DNA from 2 places in the Bacillus sp. SCT118 genome. Region 2 is predicted to be linked to the other one. Evidence: riboswitches for the same ligand, from Rfam matches in the RefSeq annotation. Region 2 holds a riboswitch; the other holds the start of a gene.
What was found. A riboswitch is a leader RNA that binds a small molecule or an ion and turns the genes downstream of it on or off. The one in region 2 is predicted to bind S-adenosylmethionine.

Region 1 (7,031 bases), 1.6 Mb from region 2:
AAGAGCTTTTTACATGCTCAATATTTCAGAAAAGAGGCGAATAACATGGCTCAACAAACGAATGTTGCAGGACAAAAAACAGAAAAACAACGCAAAGCACCTTTCCGCGCCGATCATGTCGGCAGTTTGCTTCGTTCCGTTCCGGTGAAGGAAGCCCGGCAAAAAAAAGCGACTGGTGAGATGACAGCGGAACAGCTTCGTGATATCGAAAATCAAGAGATCACCCGCATCGTGGAAAAACAAAAAGAAATCGGTCTCAACGTGGTAACAGACGGGGAATTCCGGCGTTCCTGGTGGCATTATGACTTCCTGGAAGGGCTTGACGGTGTGGAACCGTTCATCCCGGCTGAGGGGATTCAGTTCCATAACACAAAAACGAAAGCGCGCAGCATCAAAGTGACGGGAAAACTCGATTTTACGAGCCACCCAGCGCTTGCTGATTATCAATTTTTACATGAGATTGCCGGTAACGCGACGCCAAAATTGACCATTCCCAGCCCAAATATGCTGTTTTTTGGCGAAAAGGCGGATAAAGGGATTTATGACGATCAAGAGGAATACTTTCATGATCTGGCCCAAGCGTACAAAAAAGCAATCAAAGCCTTCTATGATGCTGGCTGTCGTTATCTCCAGCTTGATGATACGTCATGGTCTCTCTTCTTTGAGGAAAAAGGCAGAGAGGTTGTCCGGGCGCTCGGCGGTGATCCAGAAACATTGCCAGCCATATTTGCCAAAACAATTAACGATGCCGTCGCAGACCGGCCTGACGATTTAACGATCACAATGCACATTTGCCGCGGCAACTTCCGCTCAACCTGGGCGGCATCAGGAGGGTACGACGCTGTAGCGGAAACGATTTTGGACGGCTTAAACCTTGACGGCCTTTTCTTGGAATACGATGATGACCGCTCAGGAAATTTTGATCCGCTCCGTTTTGTGAAACGCAAGGATCTGCAAATTGTGCTCGGCTTGATCACATCGAAATACGGCGAGCTTGAAAATCCTGAGGATGTGAAACGCCGCATCAATGAAGCCGCGCGTTTTGTCAGCTTGGACCAGCTATGCCTGAGCCCGCAGTGCGGTTTCGCCTCTACAGAAGAAGGCAACCTTCTGACAGAGGAGCAGCAATGGGCAAAGCTTCGCCATGTCATCGACATTGCCAACGATGTGTGGAGATAATCTATCATTGACAGAAATAGAAAATGTGTGAATAATAGATACTATCAGAAAATTTCATAAAAAGGTTTTCCTTATCAAGAGAGGTGGAGGGACTGGCCCTGCGATACCCGGCAACCGCTGTTTAACAGAATGGTGCTAAATCCTTTAGAGCAATGATTGCTCTTGAAGATAAGGTTGAGATTGTCACGCAAGCTCTTCCTTATCCAAAGGAAGAGCTTTTTTATATTTGAATGGAAAGAAGGAATGGACAACATGTCACACCAAACAACACCCGCAGAACAAAAATCACTTCAAAGAAAAAAACCGCCGTTTCGCGCGGATCAAGTCGGAAGCCTGTTGAGATCTGAGCCCGTTAAAAAAGCGCGGCTGCAAAAAGCGGCCGGCGAAATGACCGCTGAGCAGCTTCGCCAAATTGAAAACGATGAAATCATCCGCATTGTGGAAAAACAGAAGGAAACCGGCCTGAACGTCGTGACAGACGGTGAATTCCGCAGAGCATGGTGGCACTTTGATTTCCTGGAAAACTTAGATGGCGTTGAGCCGTTTACTCCTGAGCAAGGCATTCAATTCCATAACGTACAGACAAAAGCACGCGGCATTAAAGTCACAGGCGATATCGACTTTTCAACTCACCCAATGCTTGAAGATTATTCGTTTCTCCATAGCATTGCCGGTGACGCGACGCCAAAGATGACGATTCCAAGCCCGAATATGCTGTTTTTCCGCGGAAAACTGGAAAAGGATGCGTATAAAAAAGATTATCACCTTTTCCAGCATGATGTATCCAAAGCATATAAAAAAGCGATTCAAGCGTTTTATGACAGAGGCTGCCGCTACCTCCAGCTTGATGATACAGCGTGGGCCGTTTTCTTATCAGAAAAAGGCTTAAAACAAATCGAAGCGTTCGGAACAACGCCTGATGAGCTTCGCCAGCTGTTTGCGAAATCGATTAACGACGCGATTGCAGACCGCCCGGATGACTTGACGGTAACCATGCATATTTGCCGCGGCAACTTCCAGTCCACTTGGACAGCGGAAGGCGGCTATGACGCAGCCGCCGAAACCATTTTTGACGGTTTGAATCTTGACGGACTTTTCTTAGAGTATGATGATTCACGCTCAGGCGGTTTTGAGCCGCTCCGTTATGTAAAACGATCTGATCTTCAGCTTGTTCTTGGCTTAGTGACATCTAAATTCGGTGAGCTTGAAAATCCGGATGACGTGAAACGCCGAATCGAAGAAGCGTCCCGTTATGTAAGCTTAGACCAGCTTTGCCTCAGCCCTCAATGCGGATTTGCTTCAACTGAGGAAGGCAACAAGCTGACTGAAGAACAGCAATGGGCGAAGCTCCGCCATGTGGTTGAGATCGCTAATGATGTTTGGAAATAAGCAAAGAAAAAACACACTTGATTCCCTAGCGGAGCAAGTGTGTTTTTTTATGTCACTGTGCGGTGTAGCCCCCATCAAGGACGACAGCCTGCCCAGTGACGCCCTTCGCCTTCTCGCTTGCCAAAAACACGGCATAATCCGCAATTTCCTTGACGGAAAGCAGTCGCTTTTGCGGCACAAGCGGAAAAATGACTTGTTCAAGTACAGAGTCGTAAGGGACATTTCTCGTTTTCGACAGATCGCTAAGCTGATTGCGTACAAGCTGGGTATCGACATAACCCGGGCAGAGCGCATTGACTGTTATGCCGTGGGGCGCGCCTTCCAGCGCCCCGACTTTTGTGAGTCCAATGACGCCGTGCTTGGCGCTATTATAAGCGGATTTCCCTGCAAAGCCGACTAATCCATTAACAGACGCGATATTAATGATTCTGCCAAACTGCTGTTTTTTCATGATCGGAAAAACATGCTTCATTGCAATAAAGGGCGCCGTCAGCATGACCTTGATCAGCTGTTCAAAGGTTTCTGTCGGAAACTCTTCAATCGGAGCGACGTGCTGAATACCGGCATTGTTCACCAAAATATCCAAGCGGCCGTATCGTTTTTGGATGACGTTCACCGTATCAGCAACTTGCGCTTCCTTTGTCACATCATACGGAATGGCCGCCGCGTCCAAGCCTTCTTCTGCAAGCTTGGAGGCTGCTTGTTCACATGCTTCCGGACGGAGGTCTGAAACGATGACGCTAGCGCCTTCACGGGCGAATTCTCTTGCCATTTCGAATCCGATTCCGCCGGCAGCCCCTGTCACCAAGGCGACTTGTTTTCTCATGTCAAACACCTTCCCATTAAGAATTGAGTACAGACTGGCTTACAGCGAAATCAGCTTCTGTTTTTTCATAAACCTCTTCAATTGTGACACCATCCTGAAGCTCCGTCAGTGTCATGCGGCCGTTCACAAAATCAAATACAGCCAAATCCGTAATCAGCCTGTGCACGACTTTCTGGCCTGTCAACGGAAGGGAGCATGTTTTTTTCACCTTTGATTCACCATGCTTATTGACGTGCTCCATGATGACAACGATTCGTTTCGCCCCGTTGACGAGATCCATAGCGCCGCCCATCCCTTTTACCATTTTGCCCGGGATCATCCAATTGGCCAAATCCCCCTGCTCCGAAACCTCCATTCCGCCAAGAATAGCCAAATCGATATGCCCGCCTCTTATCATCGCGAATGACTCAGCGCTGTCAAAATAAGAGGCGCCCGTCACTTCAGTGATCGTTTCCTTTCCCGCATTGATCAAATCCGCGTCTTCCGTTCCTTCCAGAGGATAGGGGCCGATTCCGAGCAAGCCGTTTTCCGACTGAAGCATGACGTGAACGCCATCAGGTATCTCATTTGCGACAAGCGTCGGCATTCCAATCCCGAGATTCACATTCATGCCGTCCCTGATTTCTTGTACAGCCCGTTTGACCATTCGTTTTCTCGCTTCCTTCACTTGGCCTCACCCTTTCCCGATGCTTGCTGAACTGTTCGTTTTTCAATCCGTTTTTCTTGGCTCGCGCCAAGCACAACATGCTGTACGTAAATTCCCGGCGTATGGATGTGATCTGGATCGAGCTCTCCTGCTTCCACGATTTCTTCCGCCTCGGCAATCGTGATCTTGCCTGCCATGGCGGCAATGGGATTGAAATTTCTCGCCGTTTTCCTAAAAACCAAATTGCCCATGGTGTCCGCTTTCCACACTTTGACGATCGCCACATCGCCGGTAATGCCTCGCTCAAGCACATAAGTCCGGCCGCCGAATGTTTTATGTTCTTTTCCCTCGGCTATGGAGGTGCCGACGCCTGTCGCCGTATAAAATCCTGGTATGCCTGCACCGCCTGCACGAATTCTCTCAGCGAGCGTTCCTTGGGGAACAAGCTCGACCTCAAGCTCTCCGCTTAAAAACTGCCGCTCAAAAATTTTATTTTCACCGACATAGGAAGCGATCATTTTCTTGATTTGCTTGTTAGCCAGAAGCAAACCCAGCCCCCAGTCATCGATTCCGCAGTTATTGCTGACAACGGTTAAATCCTTTACTCCCTGATCTCTTATAGACAAAATGAGCTGTTCAGGGATGCCGCACAGCCCAAACCCTCCCGCGATCAGCGTATCCCCATCATGAATCAATTTCGCAGCTTCCTTGCTTGATGACAGCACTTTTCCCATATTGATGCCCCTTTCGTTTTCTTCTACACTAGACCAGTCAGGCTGTAAATCGCGATCACAGCAAATACGGCAGCCGTTTTAATGAGCGTGATCGCAAAAATATCGCGATAGGATTGCCGGTGGGTCAAACCCGTCACGGCCAGAAGCGTGATAACGGCGCCATTATGCGGCAGTGTATCCATCCCGCCTGATGCCATTGAAATGACCCGATGCATCACCTCTGGCGGAATATTGTAAGCCTGAATCGCCTGTAAGTATTGTTCTGACATCGCGCTTAATGCAATGCCCATTCCTCCTGAAGCCGAGCCGGTGATTCCCGCCAGCGCAGTTGTCGTAACGGCGCCATTTACAAGCGGATCGGTAAAAGTATGTGAAATTCCGCTGCTCAGCTTATGAAACCCCGGCAGCGCGGCGATAATGCCGCCGAACCCGTACTCGGCACCCGTATTCATAGATGCCAGCAAGGCGCCGCCAATCCCTTCATTCAGCCCTTCCTTCAATTGGGCAAACACACTTCTCCAATCAAATAAAATTGTTGTGATGATGCCAATCACTAAAGCAATCTCCACCGACCAAATAGCAGCCGCTGAAGAAATATCAAGCCTGCCGAACTCCTTTAATCCTATGGAAGAAAAATCAAATCCATTCGGATACCACTTTGGCAGGTAAATGGTGAAATATTTATTCACTGCACCGACGAGAATAAGCGGGACAAAGGCAAGCGCGTGCCGAATCGGGCTTTTGTCCGGTTCAGCCGCGGACTCAATCGATTCAGGAGCAGCATTCTGCGTATCAAAACCGCCATAGCCTTCGCCAGATGCCTGCGCTTTTTTCCGCCTTGATTCCAAATAGAGCATCCCAGCTGCCAGCACAATCACTGCGCCCATCAAGCCCAGCCAAGGGGCGGCATAAATGTCTGTTTTGAAAAACGACGTCGGGATGACATTTTGGATTTGCGGCGTTCCCGGAAGCGCGTCCATCGTAAACGTAAAAGCCCCTAAAGCAATCGTTCCCGGGATGAGGCGTTTGGGTATGTTTGCTTCTTGGAACATGTTTTTCGCAAAAGGATATACGGCAAATACGACAACAAACAGGCTGACACCGCTGTACGTCAAGACAGCACCCATCAACACAATGGCAAGTATCGCTCTTTTTGCCCCGACAAGCCGGACAATTGTTTTCGCGATTGATGCCGCAAGCCCTGCCATTTCAACGACCTTTCCAAAAATGGCACCGAGCAAAAACACTGGGAAATACAGTTTAATAAAACCCGCCATCTTCTCCATAAAAATTGATGAAAAAAAAGGAAGCACATGGCTTGGATCTGTCAGCAGCACCGCGAATAACGCGCAAATCGGCGCAAACAATATGACAGAAAATCCCCGATACGCCGTAAACATCAGCAAACCTAACGCCAATAGAATGATGATCAGTTCCACACACACATCCCCCGTTTCCGCGAACTAGAAAGCGTTTACAAAAAACCTGTCCGCATCGGCTGTTTCCGTCCCCTTTCCATATGTACGAGAAGCGTGGGCCAACTATTCCGATTAAAAAAGGAAAGCTCCTTTTTTCGGAGCTTTCCTCTGCTATTCATTTCATTCCTATTAGGATATCAACATCAACCGTAATATCGGCTGATTTCATCTCTTTCAGCAGGCTGATTCGATCTTTCGGCGCCGACCAGGCAAGCGGCGTCATCTTGAGAAGCCAGTGGATCGCCTGCTGGTCAAGCGTTTTAACATAGCGCAGCCTGACAGGACGGCTGTGTGCAGCATTTGCTGTAAAACGCTCAACAGCTGCCGCATTGGAATACGTGCGCCTTGGTGAATCAGCATATAAAAATTGCCTTAATTCTATTAAATAATCGCTTCGCGGCACTACTTTTACGAGCATGCCATCATTCTTCAGCAGTCTATGAAACTCTGCATAATTGGACGGCGAAAAAATAGACAGAACAATATCAAATTGGCGATCATGAAAAGGAGCACGCGCCACATCGGCAACAGCCCACATCTGATCTTTGAATGCCTTAGAAGCTTTTAAGATCCCATCTTTCGAAAGATCTATGCCGGTTCCTATCGCTGCTTTCCCTGCATAATCAAACCCGCAAAGCGCATTCAAATGAGAACCCTCACCGCAACCGCTGTCCAGGATGGTGAATGCCTCATGACCAGATGTGGGATGACTGATGAGTTCTGCAATCGCATCATGGAGCGGGTCAAAAAAACCACATTCTCCAATCAGCCTGCTCCTC
Region 2 (8,572 bases):
TCCCCATCTGGTAAAGAAATACCGTTTTTGCGGAACAAGCGCTAAAAAGCTGAAGGTTGCCCCAAAGGCGAGTACATACCAGCCGATTCGGGATAATCCGCTTACCAGGGTAACGTCTCCAAATGAAGAATACGGTTTTGAACCAAACAGAAAAGAATAGTCAAAATCGATGCCCCAGCAGATGATGAATACTGCGGCAAGCACTCCGAGCGCAATTTGTTTGCCGCGTTTTGATCTCAATAAATCAAAATGATGTTTATTTAAATAAAAACCGACAAGGAACATCGGTAAGAATACGAATGTCCGTGACAAGCTCAGCGTGCTGCTGACAAAGTCCAGATAACCGATCAGCACGGCGATTCCGCAGCTGACAAACAGCGCCCACTGCTTTGAAAGCTTTGAAAAAGGATATAGGAGCAGGTTCCAAAAGAATAAGCTTACAAGAAACCATAACGACCATTGCGGATCAATCGGGTTCACATTTGCCATGCTTTCATCTTGCATAATGTAATAAAAGACGGAATAAATGATTTGGAAAATCAAATACGGAATAATCAGCTTGACCGCCAGTTTTTTTACATATCCCGCCCGTTTAAAGCCTTTCGCGAAATAACCGGATACAAGAATAAATGCAGGCATATGGAATGTGTAAATGAACTTGTAGAGGTAGAGCATAAAATGATTATCATTAATAAAGGAACGAAGGATATGACCGAATACAACAAGGAATATCAATAAAAATTTTGCGTTATCGAAATAACTGTCCCGCGATTTACTCATAGCATCACCTTCTCTTTCATCAGTCACTAAGAGATTATTCCCTGCTGGTACATATTTTAAAATAAAAGATGAAAAAGGAATCTAAAAAAATGCTGATTGTTAGGTCGATGTAAAGTGACGGTAAGGATCGTAGAAAATGTCTTCGTAATGTAATGGCGCTGAAATTTTCTGAAATTTATAGGGCAAATGAAGGAAGTTCCCGCATTTTGTAGAAATATTGAGGGATAGGTTTTGAAGAAGGAGTGTACATGCATGGAAACTCTTGGTGTCCAGACAAACTCGGAGCTGCGAGAGGAACTGAATCGCCTCAAAGAAGAAAACGCGCGACTGAAAAAGGAATTGAATCAGCATCAAGTGATTGTCAACAATACGCTCGATGCTATTTTTATTTGTGATAACGAAATGCGGATTGTTCAGGCAAATGAAGCAACAGAAAGGATGCTTCAAGTTGACTCGGAAGATTTGAAAAAGCGTTCTGTTTTGGATTTTTTGTTTTCAATCCCAAAGGATGAACTGAATCTTTCCGTAAAGAAGTTTTTTAAAAAAGGCTTTCTGTGGAAGGAGGTTCCGATCAGGCTTGATTGCGGGGCAACAAAATACATAGAGTTTCTGGCCAAAAGAGGCATTGGTGAGGATTTCTTTTTTGTTGTCATGAGGGACATATCTTCTAAGAAGATTCTGGAGCGGGAATTCTCTATGAATGAACAGCTTTTTAAGGACTTGTTTGACAGAGCAGTTGACGGAATCGTCCTGTTTGATAAAGATGGCGGTTTTATTGATGCCAATTTGTCCTTTTGTAAAAGCTTTGAAATCAATCATAATGAGCTGTCTCATTTATCTTTGTATGAGTTTATAGACAGCGGCTCACGAAAAGATTTCGACAATATCTGGAAGGCGCTCAACCGCAAGGGAAAAGCGAAGGGGGAGCTGCCTGTCAAGCTTCGTTCAGGAGTTCAAAAACTATTTGAATTCACGATTACATCAAACATCATCAGCGGTTTTTATATGTCCATTATGAGGGATATCACAGAGAAGCGGTCTATGGAGCTGCAGCTCTTTAAAAGTGAGGAGCGCTTCAGAGAAATCTTTGAAAATGCAATGGACGCCATCATCATCTGGTCGAATGACGGAAGAATCGTAAAAGCGAATCAATCAGCCTGTAAAATTTTTGAGCTGCCGATGAATTTGCTGTTGAAAAGAAAGCTGTGTGATTTTCTCGTTGACTCGCAGCAGAAATACAGCATAACGAAAAGGAAATACGCAAAATACGGAGAGATCAGAGAAGAGCTGCTGTTTCAAATGGGGAACGGGCAATTCAAAGAGCTTGAATTTACTTCAAAACGGACAATCCTTGAAAATCAGCATTTGACGATCTTAAGAAATGTAAGCGACAGAAAGCGGATGGAAAAGGAGCTTCGGGAAAGCGAGCTTAAATTCAGAAAAGTGTTCAACGGCTCAATGGACGGCAATGTATTGTTCGACAATCAATACAGGATCATCGACGCCAACCCGTTAGCAAGCCATATTTTGGGACTGTCACATGAAGAGATAAAACAGCACAGCCTGTTAGATATTATTTCTGCTTATGAAATAGAAAATCTGGCATCACCGGCAAGGCAGATTAATTTTGATGAAATGGACAACGAAATTCCATTTTTGCTGAGCAGCGGTGATAACAGAAAACTCGAATTCTCTTTTAAACGGAATATTATTCAAAATATGAACTTGGCTATCTTTAAAGACGTAACAGAGCGAAAAGAATTGGAGGAACGCCTGCGCAAATCAGATACCCTTCATGTTGTCGGCGAACTCGCAGCCGGCATTGCTCATGAAATCAGAAATCCGATGACTGCTCTTAAAGGCTTCATTCAGCTTCTGAAAGGGAGTGTCGAGGGAGACTACGCCCTTTACTTCAACGTGATCACCTCAGAACTAAAGCGCATCGAATCCATCATCACCGAATTCTTGATTTTAGCCAAGCCCCAGGCCATTATGTATGAGGAAAAACATGTTACCCAAATTATGAGGGACACGATAGACCTTCTAAATGCGCAAGCCAATCTCAGCAATGTACAAATGCAACTTGATTTAATTGACGACATTCCCCCGATTTACTGTGAACCGAATCAGCTGAAACAGGTTTTTATCAATATATTAAAAAACGCCATCGAAGTGATGCCTGACGGCGGAAATATTTTTGTAACGATAAAGGCATTGGATCCAGATCATGTTCTTATCTCCTTAAAAGACGAGGGAATCGGAATGACAGAAGATAAATTAAAGCGACTTGGTGAACCGTTTTATACGACAAAGGAACGGGGAACTGGACTTGGGCTTATGGTAAGCTATAAAATTATTGAAGAACATCAAGGCGAGATTATGGTGGAAAGTGAAGAAGGGAAGGGCACCGTTTTCCATATTACGCTTCCTGTCAGACAGAATGCTGAAGAAAGAAGGAATGATGAATGAACTACTATACGACAGCCGAAACGCCGCTCGGTGAACTTATCATTGCCGAAGAGGAGGGCCTGATCACTCGTCTATTTCTCAGTCAGGAAGATTGGGTGGATTGGAAAGAAACGGTTCAGAATACTGAGCACAAGGAAACACCTAATCTTGCAGAAGCGAAACAACAGCTTCAAGAATATTTCGCAGGCGAAAGAAAGACATTCTCCCTGCCGCTCAGCCAAAAGGGCACTCCTTTTCAGCAAAAAGTGTGGCAGGCGCTGGAGAGGATTCCATATGGTGAATCCCGAAGCTATGCGGATATTGCCGCTGCGGTCGGCAGTCCGAAAGCGGTGCGGGCTGTCGGACAGGCTAATAAACGTAACGACCTGCCGATTTTTATCCCGTGCCACAGAGTGATCGGCAAAAACAGTGCGTTAACAGGATACGCCGGAAGCAAAACCGAGATCAAAGCATTTTTGCTAAACATCGAGCGAATCTCCTATAAAGAAAAATAAAACATATGGCACGTTCCCTTTTTTTCACGGCCGACATATCATTTTATTAAGTTAAAAAAGTTGGTCTGATGAAAAAGGAGGACAAAGCAATTGAAGCCGAGCCGCTCTGAGAAACTTGCCGTTTTTGCCGAACTGTTTGTGAAACTGCATATCTTATCAAGCGCTCAAAAAGATGAAATCATCAATGTTAACAAAAAGAAACAAAAAAACCGCTGACTCGGCTCCAAATGAGCAAAGTCCAGCGGTTTTTTAATGCACCTTTTCTCCTCTAAACAGCTGTTCAATCTCTTCTTCATAGTTTCCGGTCATAATCCCTTTTTCTGTGATGATTCCTGAGATGAGATCATGAGGTGTAATGTCGAAAGCGGGATTAAAGACAGGCACATTGGATGGAGCGGTCCGAACTCCGGAAATCTGCCTGACTTCCTCGGGATCCCGTTCCTCTATCGGGATATCAGCGCCGCATTTGACCTTTGTATCAAATGTAGATAAAGGTGCGGCGACAAAAAACGGAATATCAAAGGCGTTTGCTAAAATAGCAAGACCGTATGTGCCGATTTTATTTGCCGTATCACCGTTCTTTGCAATTCGGTCGGCTCCGACGATAACAGCGGAAATTTGTTTTTCCTTCATCGTATGGGCGGCCATGCTGTCTGTGATCAGAGTGACATCAATGCCCCCCTGCATCAGCTCCCAAGCAGTAAGGCGTGAACCTTGCAGGACAGGCCTTGTTTCACAGGCATAAATGTGCAATCCCAAATCTTTTTGTTTGGCCAAGTAAAACGGAGCTAGCGCCGTTCCATAGCGGCTTGTCGCGATTGAGCCGGCATTGCAGATTGTCATGATCCTGTCGCCTTTCTTGAAAAGCTGCAGGGCGTTTTGGCCGATCAACCGGCACGTTTCCTCATCCTCGACCTGAATCTGAATGGATTCATGGACAAGGTTTGTTTTTGCTTCATTTACGGAAATCGCGTTTTCGACCGAATGACTCAGTCTCTCAAGCGCCCATGACAAATTAATGGCGGTAGGCCGTGAGCTGTTTAAATATTGTTTGATGTCTTCCAGTCTGCGGCGGAATTCCGTGACATTATCTGTTTCAATGTTTTTGGCAGCAAGCGCCAGTCCGAAGGCAGCCGTAATGCCGATCGCCGGAGCGCCCCTTACTTTGAGCGTGACAATCGCATCAAATACATCCTCTTTCGTCGTCAGCTCCAAATATTCCGTCTCATCAGGAAGCTTTTGCTGATTTAAAATGGTAATAGCTGTTTCTTTCCATTCAACAGAACGTGGAACAGCAAATGAATGGGTCATGAATAGATCATTCCTTTACAAGTAACTTAAATAATTCAATAACATCTGTTATCGTTTTGAATTCCGAACGTTTTTCGATAAAGGCTGTGCCGGTTTCGAGCGCCAAGCGTTTTCTGCCGATTCGTTTATCAAACGGCACGATCGTATCCAGGTCAGCTACATGGGCAAGGCCGATCGTGCGTCGTATCAGCTCACAGCCCGCAAATCCGATTGCTTCTTCAAAAATATGGCTGAGCGTATCAGTGAGGTAACCGTCGATGTTGGCGTAAACATCCAGACTGTCCTTCTGCCAAGATTCACTAAACGTCTCTTCAAACGTTTCCCAGACCTGGTTGACATGTTCATATAACGGCTCTCTGTCAGCCCCGTCACGGCTGAGTGCGTTCAAAAATAAGTTGGCGATAAATTGCCCTACATCAAAGCCGATCGGTCCGTAAAAAGCAAACTCAGGATCAATCACCTTTGTTTCGTGCTCACTTGCGAAAATGCTTCCTGTATGCAAATCACCATGAATCAACGTTTCCGCAGACGTTAAAAATGACTTTTTCAGCTTAGCGGCTTCGATTTTAACGCTGTCATTATTCCAGAGCTTTTCGACAAAAGGACGAAGCTCTTCTTCAAAATCATTTGTGTCATGGTCGAAGAAAGGATCTGTAAAAACAAGTCTTTCCGTAATGTCGCATAGCTCTGGATTTGTAAACTGTTTAACAAGCTGTTTTTTCACCTTAGGTTCAAGCGCGTAATCTGATGAGTAGAAAAGTGTTTTTCCTAAAAATTCACCGATGTGCTGCGACAGATGAGGATAGTTTTCACCCTCAATCAGCCCTTTTCTTGCGATCTTGAGGTGAGAGAGATCTTCCATGACGGTAACCGCCATTTCCGTATCAGAATAAAACACTCTTGGAACCAGGTGAGGCACATGCTCGCCCTGACGGATGAGAGCGCTGCTTTCGATTCTTGCACGGTCGATTGTCAGCGGCCAGCTTTCTCCCACCACTTTTGCATACGGAACCGCCTGTTTAATGATCAATGCTCTGTCATGTTCTTGATCATAAATATGAAAAACGTAATTTAAGTTGCCGTCTCCGATCTCCTGGCATGTCAGCGTACTTTTGCTTGGAAATAGGCCAAGCTTCACCGCCAACGCCACAGCGGAGCTTTCATTTAACGTTTCGTATAAAGGTGTTTTTGTGACTCCCATCATCATAACCTCCAAATATGTAATCCTTAATATGTGGCCGTAAAAAAGCCTCCTTCTCAGAGAGAAGGAGGCTTAACATTTTTATGTCCGCCTCTCTTATCTCTCAGATCAGATCTGAATGGAATTAGCACCGTGCCTTAAGAGACCAGCGTCTCGGCGCGAAAAAGCTGCGCCCCATTTCACAATGGAATTACGGTCGGTTGCTGTTGGGGTCAAAAGGCCAAATCCCTCGCCCAACTCTCGATAAGAGAATATATTCACTTGTTTGACAATTCTAATTTATCAGTTGATGAACATGGTAACAGGTAATATAGTTAGTTGTCAATATATTTTTTAATATAAATCTTTTCTGATATCATCGAAAACAGGAATGCTCTCCCGAACTTCTGCGCTTTCTTGAAGGTCGATTTCCGCTCGGACTATGCCTTCTTCCCGGCCGCCTTCAGCAAGTACACGCCCCCATGGATCAATAATCAGGCTATGTCCTGCAAATTCATTATCCGGATTTGAACCGGTACAATTGCAGGCTGCGACAAAGCATTGGTTTTCAATGGCCCGCGCAATAAGCAGGCTTTTCCAATGATCAAGGCGGGGAAGAGGCCATTCCGCAGAAATAAACAGCACGTTGGCGCCTTTTGTCGTATGTTTTCTGATCCATTCCGGAAAACGGATATCGTAACAGATCAATCCTGAGCTTTTGACACCGTCAAGCTCAAAGTATCCGTCTTCGGAACCGGCTGATAAATACAGATGCTCATCCATCAGCTGAAAAAGATGGGCTTTTCTGTACTCTTTAATGATTTGCCCTTCCTTATCCGCGATGTACATTGTATTATAAACATCAGAATTCTTTCTGACAGCGACCGATCCGGCGACAATATGAACACCATGTTTTTTTGCCGTTTTCTTCAGCCAGCTCTGAGCGGAGCGGCCGTCTTCGTCAGCGAGTTCATCAAGATTGGCCAGATCATATCCGGTCGTCCATAATTCAGGCAGAACAAGAACATCAGCATGTTTGCTTTCTTTTTCGATGAAAAATTCAGCTTTTTTTATATTTTCCGAAGGTTTTCCGTATGAAATATCAAATTGAAGACAAGATATCGTCCATTTCATCTTTTTAACACCCCAAATTTTTCTTTACTTTTTTCATTTAACCATATATGATGATGGACTATCATTTCAAGATTTTTTTAGAAGGTGAGAATAGATGAAATTTGAACAGTCTCATGTATTGAAGGAATTGCCTAAACAATTCTTCGCTTCTCTGGTGCAGAAAGTGAACCGAAAGCTCGCAGAAGGACATGACGTTATCAATCTAGGACAGGGAAATCCAGATCAGCCGACTCCTGAGCATATTGTTGAGGAGATGAAACGAGCTGTTGCTGATCCTGAGAATCATAAATATTCGTCTTTTCGCGGCTCATACCGTCTGAAGTCAGCGGCTGCTGCATTTTACAAAAGAGAATACGGCATTGATCTGGATCCGGAAACCGAAGTCGCTGTATTATTCGGCGGAAAAGCCGGTCTAGTCGAGCTCCCGCAATGCTTGTTGAATCCCGGTGATACGATTTTGGTTCCCGATCCGGGTTATCCTGATTACTGGTCGGGTGTCACACTTGCAAAAGCGAAGATGGAAATGATGCCGCTCGTAAAGGACAGGGCGTTTCTCCCTGATTACAGCAGCATAGCCGCTGAAGCAAGGGAACAGGCGAAATTGATGTATTTAAATTATCCGAATAATCCGACCGGAGCTGTTGCTACTTCCGAGTTCTTTGAAGATACCGTGCGTTTTGCGACTGAAAACGGAATCTGCGTCGTTCACGATTTTGCTTACGGCGCTGTAGGATTTGACGGCTGCAAGCCTTTAAGCTTTTTGCAGACTGAAGGTGCGAAGGATATCGGAATTGAAATTTACACGCTGTCAAAAACGTATAACATGGCAGGATGGCGGGTTGGCTTTGCCGTCGGAAACGCTTCGGTCATTGAAGCGATCAATCTTTATCAAGACCATATGTTTGTCAGTCTTTTCAGAGCGACTCAGGAGGCTGCAGCAGAGGCACTGTTAGCCGATCAGACGTGTGTGGCAGAGCAAAATGCCAGATATGAGAGCAGGAGAAACGCTTGGATCACGGCATGCCGGGAAATCGGCTGGGATGTAACAGCTCCTGCAGGTTCTTTTTTTGCATGGCTGCCTGTGCCTGAAGGCTATACTTCTGAGCAGTTCTCAGATCTTTTGCTGGAAAAAGCGAATGTGGCGGTTGCGGCTGGAAACGGCTTCGGTAAATATGGCGAGGGCTACGTCAGAGTCGGACTTTTA

Region 1: it holds a riboswitch for S-adenosylmethionine, as region 2 does, so the genes downstream of both, ACQVGT_RS01135 (5-methyltetrahydropteroyltriglutamate--homocysteine S-methyltransferase) here and mtnK (S-methyl-5-thioribose kinase) in region 2, are expected to answer to the same signal.

Annotation. Positions count from the first base shown of each region.
Region 1 is NZ_CP191225.1:217,949-224,979, reverse strand. It holds gene ACQVGT_RS01140 (5-methyltetrahydropteroyltriglutamate--homocysteine S-methyltransferase) at 46-1,179, shown strand; SAM riboswitch class I at 1,248-1,354, shown strand; gene ACQVGT_RS01135 (5-methyltetrahydropteroyltriglutamate--homocysteine S-methyltransferase) at 1,432-2,568, shown strand; gene ACQVGT_RS01130 (3-hydroxybutyrate dehydrogenase) at 2,621-3,394, opposite strand; gene ACQVGT_RS01125 (CoA transferase subunit B) at 3,411-4,061, opposite strand; gene ACQVGT_RS01120 (CoA transferase subunit A) at 4,058-4,774, opposite strand; gene ACQVGT_RS01115 (GntP family permease) at 4,798-6,213, opposite strand; gene ACQVGT_RS01110 (methyltransferase domain-containing protein) at 6,368-7,031, opposite strand, start outside.
Region 2 is NZ_CP191225.1:2,638,440-2,647,011, reverse strand. It holds gene ACQVGT_RS13415 (acyltransferase family protein) at 1-780, opposite strand, end outside; gene kinE (sporulation two-component system sensor histidine kinase KinE) at 1,033-3,249, shown strand; gene ogt (methylated-DNA--protein-cysteine methyltransferase) at 3,246-3,743, shown strand; gene ACQVGT_RS13400 (hypothetical protein) at 3,834-3,959, shown strand; gene mtnA (S-methyl-5-thioribose-1-phosphate isomerase) at 3,993-5,054, opposite strand; gene mtnK (S-methyl-5-thioribose kinase) at 5,062-6,255, opposite strand; SAM riboswitch class I at 6,349-6,505, opposite strand; gene ACQVGT_RS13385 (carbon-nitrogen family hydrolase) at 6,589-7,368, opposite strand; gene mtnE (methionine-glutamine aminotransferase) at 7,463-8,572, shown strand, end outside.